One region of the Bacillus sp. M5A3_1b genome, then DNA from elsewhere that is predicted to be linked to it. Evidence: riboswitches for the same ligand, from Rfam matches in the RefSeq annotation. Region 1 holds a riboswitch; the other holds the start of a gene.
The links. Region 1 has a riboswitch for S-adenosylmethionine ahead of ACLBWW_RS25720 (MetQ/NlpA family ABC transporter substrate-binding protein). Riboswitches for the same ligand answer to the same signal wherever they lie in the genome.
Positions count from the first base shown of each region.

Region 1 (2,207 bases):
AGTTGTTAAGTCTTGGCCGTTTACAATGATATTTCCTGTCGTTGGTTTTTCTAATAAATTTACACATCGAATTAATGTACTTTTACCAGCGCCACTATATCCAATGATTCCAAATACTTCGCCCTTTTTTACTTGAAGGGAAGTAGGTTTAAGAGCTTCTACATTCCCTTTTTTTGTTGTAAATACTTTGGATACATTTTTTAATTCAATCATTATCGTCAGCTCCTACCAAGATGGTAAAACTGAACCATCAAATTTTTTCTCGATAAATTCTTTTACTTCTTTAGATTGATAAGCTTTCTTTAATTTATTTACAACAGCATCATCTTTATTTTCAGTACGAACAACGACCCAGTTTACATATGGTGAATCTTTTCCTTCACGGAAAATAGAATCTTTCGCAGGGCTTAATTTTGCACCTAATGCAAAGTTTGTATTAATTGCAGCTGCTTTCACTTCACTTAGTTGTGTCGGTAATTGAGATGCCTCTAATTCAACAATCTTTAAATTTTTTGGATTTTCAATTACATCTTTCGCAGTCGCTTTTTCTGTAGCCTTTGGATCCACTTTTAAAACGCCTGCTTTTTCAAATAGCTTTAAAGCTCGAAGTTCATTCGTTGGATCATTTGGTACAGCGATTGCGTCGCCCTCTTTTAAGTCTTTTACATCTTTTATGTCTTTAGAATATACGCCCATAGGGAATGTTACTGTTGAAAATACTTCAGTTAATTTCATATTACGTTCCGCTTTAAATACGTCTAAATATGATTTCGTTTGATAGCTATTTACATCGAGGCTTTTTTCATCTAAAGATACGTTCGGTGCTACATAATCATTAAATACTTTTACATCAATCTCGAGTCCGTCTTTCGCTGCCACTTCTTTTACCTTTTCAAAAATTTGTTCATGTGGTCCACCTGTTACACCGACAGTAATCTTTTTCTCATCTAATGCTTTTACCTCTTTATCAGAATTAGCACCACATGCACCTAACAATAATACCGCTCCACTTACAATGCTCAATAATACTTTTCTCATCTATAGTTCCCCCTTCATATACGTTCCAAAATAAAAAGCACCTCTCAAAAATAAGAGAGGTGCCGAATAGATAAAATAGGTTCCTCTCTTATCTTCCAAAACGAAAACTCGTTTTGCAGGAATTAGCACCTTAGCTTATACGTCATAAGCTCGGTTGCCGGGCATCATCGGGCCAGTCCCTCCGCCACTCTTGATAAGAGTATGTGTATGTAGTTTTTTAATATGGTACTAATAGTAAATCTTACAAAAAGAATTGTCAATGTTATTTTCTGAATATATTTTATTTTAAGGTAATAGAAACGTTACCTTTCTTATGTCCCTTTTCCACATACATATGAGCTTCAGCAATTTCTTCTAATCGGTAAGTTTTATCAATAACAGGTTTTAAATGTTCTGTTTCAGTTAGTTCTTTTAGTAGAATCATATCCTCTTTACTTACCTTTGCCATCATTCCATTAACAGATACATATTTTCCATTGGGTGTTAATGCATTTGTACAAAGGGATTTTTTATACTTTCCAACTGCATCAAATATAATATCGTAGCGCTCGCGCCTCTTAGTAAAATCTTCTTTCGTATAATCAATTACTTTATCAGCTCCTAAAGATTGAACGAGTTCAAAATTTGAATTACTACAAACACCCGTAACGGTTGCACCGAAATATTTAGCAAGTTGTACAGCAGCTGTTCCTACCGATCCTGAGGCACCATATATGAGCACTTGTTGCCCTTTTTTTATACAACCCTTTCTCAGGAAATGTAATGCTGAAGTTCCACCAAAAGGAATAACTGCCGCTTCTTCATACGTCACATTGGTAGGTTTTAATGTTATTAATCCACTTTCATGTACGCATGTGTACTCGGCATAACCACCGAGGTTTAGTTCTGTTAATGCAAAGATAGAATCTCCTTTTTTAAATTGGGTTACATCTGTTCCTATTTCTTCGATTTCACCGGATAACTCTACGCCAAGTATAGGTTTTCTCGGTTTTCTGAAACCTAATATGATCCGCATAGGAATCCAAAATAAGAGGGGACTATTAAAACCGCGTATTCTACAATCTCCAGTCGATACACTTGTTGCGTGAATTTTAATTAATACTTCGTTCTTTTTAGGTGTAGGTTTCTCTATATTTTGAAGCTGAAGAACGTTAGGTGGTCCATATTTT
Region 1 covers NZ_JBKEZY010000013.1:78,726-80,932, reverse strand. The annotation lists gene ACLBWW_RS25725 (methionine ABC transporter ATP-binding protein) at 1-213, opposite strand, end outside; gene ACLBWW_RS25720 (MetQ/NlpA family ABC transporter substrate-binding protein) at 226-1,038, opposite strand; SAM riboswitch class I at 1,124-1,238, opposite strand; gene ACLBWW_RS25715 (NAD(P)-dependent alcohol dehydrogenase) at 1,319-2,207, opposite strand, start outside.

Region 2 (2,207 bases), on a different contig from region 1:
GGGAAATATGTCGAGATGCAGGGTGGTTACAGTATTTGTCGAGCGAAAGTAACAGGATTGCTCTTTAGTGAGAGGGAATGGTATGTGTAATAGAAAGTGATATGAAGGATGTGATTTAGGGTGAAATTATATTCTTTGCTGCAATCATTTGTAAATTACGCTAATGGTCAATATCATTTAGAGCCGCTTTTAAGACAAGGAGAAAAAACTGTTAATTTCCGCTTTGGAGATGAAAGTTGTTCGTTACAAATTTCAAGAGATTATATAGAGCTGCTACATGAGGAAAGAGGAACGGAGCAAATCGTTTGTGTAGATGAGGAAGATGTAAAACAATTGGTGAACGGAAATGTACGATTGCAAACACTAATGAACGATGGACGTGTACAATATTCGGGAACGTATCGAACGATGCTATTAGTTGAATCGATGTTTCATATATGTAAACCGATGTCAGTAGGTGCTTAAAATTCTGAAGTTTCATTTTTTACGAAAATTTCTGTTGACATAGTGTGTGGATATTGATACAATTCAATTCATAAAATATAGACAATTTCATAAATTACAAATCAGACGAAAATGTAATCTGATTTCTCTTATCAAGAGAGGTGGAGGGACTGTGCCCTGTGAAGCCCGGCAACCGTCAACTTATGTTGAAATGGTGCCAATTCCTGCAAAGCAAATGCTTTGAGAGATGAGAGAGAGGGATAATGTTGTTATATACGCATATAAACCTTTCTGCTTCTCTAAAGCAGAAAGGTTTTTTTATTGTTTGAATGTGGAGGACATTCAAACAATAAAAGTAGTGATAACGGTGGACTACACGCATTAAAAATAAAAAATTGCGGAGTCGACCAAAAATCTAGCTTCAGCGGCTAGAACAGTCGGTCGTTTCATCCCTTCCTATGAGGCAAAAAGCGCCTCTACGTCAGGGATTCGGGCGTCCTCTTGTTCTAAACGAGCCGCTTACGCTTTTTAAACAAAAAAAGGGGTGAACATCATGATCTTGTTAGAAAATGTAAAGAAAATATATAAAGCAAAAAGCGGTGATGTCACTGCTGTAGATAATGCCAATTTAAAAATAGACAAAGGTGAAATATTTGGTGTAATCGGATATAGTGGCGCTGGGAAAAGTTCTTTAATCAGATTATTCAATCAGTTAGAGAAGCCAACTTCTGGCCAAATTACAATTGCAAATCGTGTGATTTCAGCAATTACAGGGAGTGAACTTCGTAAGGCAAGGCAAGAAATCGGAATGATTTTTCAGCACTTCAACTTACTTTGGTCACGAACTGTACGCGAAAATATCGAGTTCCCACTTGAAATTGCAGGTGTTGATAAGGCGAAGAGAAGAAAACGAGTGGATGAGTTAATTCATCTTGTTGGATTAGAAGGAAGAGGGGACGCGTATCCATCTCAGCTGAGCGGAGGACAAAAGCAACGCGTTGGTATTGCAAGAGCATTAGCTAACAATCCACAAGTGCTTTTATGTGATGAAGCGACATCAGCTCTTGATCCAGAAACGACAGATCAAATTTTAGATTTATTATTAGATATTAATAAGCGTCTCGGTTTAACAATTGTACTCATTACACACGAGATGCACGTGATTCGAAAGATTTGTAATCGAGTGGCGGTAATGGAGAAAGGGAAGATTGTAGAAACGGGTCCAGTACTTGATGTATTCCGCAATCCGCAGAAAGACATTACAAAGCGATTTGTACAGCAGTTAACGGATTCTGAAGATACAAATGAAACGATTGAAAGTTTAATTGAAAAGTATCCAGATGGTAAAGTAGTTCGTTTGCAGTTTATCGGTGAAGCTGTAGAAAGACCAGTACTTCAAAGATTAATGCAACGCAGTGATATAGAAGTTAGCATTTTGCAAGGAAACATCGCCCAAACAAATAACGGATCTTACGGTAGTTTAGTTGTTCATTTAAATGGTGAGGAAACAGCGATTCAGCAAGCAATAGAGGGAATACATCAAGATCAAGTAGAGCTGGAGGTGATTGCACATGGATAAGTTACTCACAAATATTGATTGGAATCAAATGTTAGAAGCAACTGGTGAAACGTTATATATGACGGCAATCGCAGCTCTTGCCACATTTGTTTTAGGACTAATTTTAGGATTGTTACTCTTTATGACAGCGAAAGATAATTTATGGGAAAACAAATCGGTTAACACGGCGATTGGAGCGTTCGTA
Region 2 covers NZ_JBKEZY010000003.1:87,212-89,418, reverse strand. The annotation lists gene ACLBWW_RS10165 (hypothetical protein) at 121-465, shown strand; SAM riboswitch class I at 591-698, shown strand; gene ACLBWW_RS10160 (methionine ABC transporter ATP-binding protein) at 998-2,023, shown strand; gene ACLBWW_RS10155 (methionine ABC transporter permease) at 2,016-2,207, shown strand, end outside.
Region 2: it holds a riboswitch for S-adenosylmethionine, as region 1 does, so the genes downstream of both, ACLBWW_RS10160 (methionine ABC transporter ATP-binding protein) here and ACLBWW_RS25720 (MetQ/NlpA family ABC transporter substrate-binding protein) in region 1, are expected to answer to the same signal.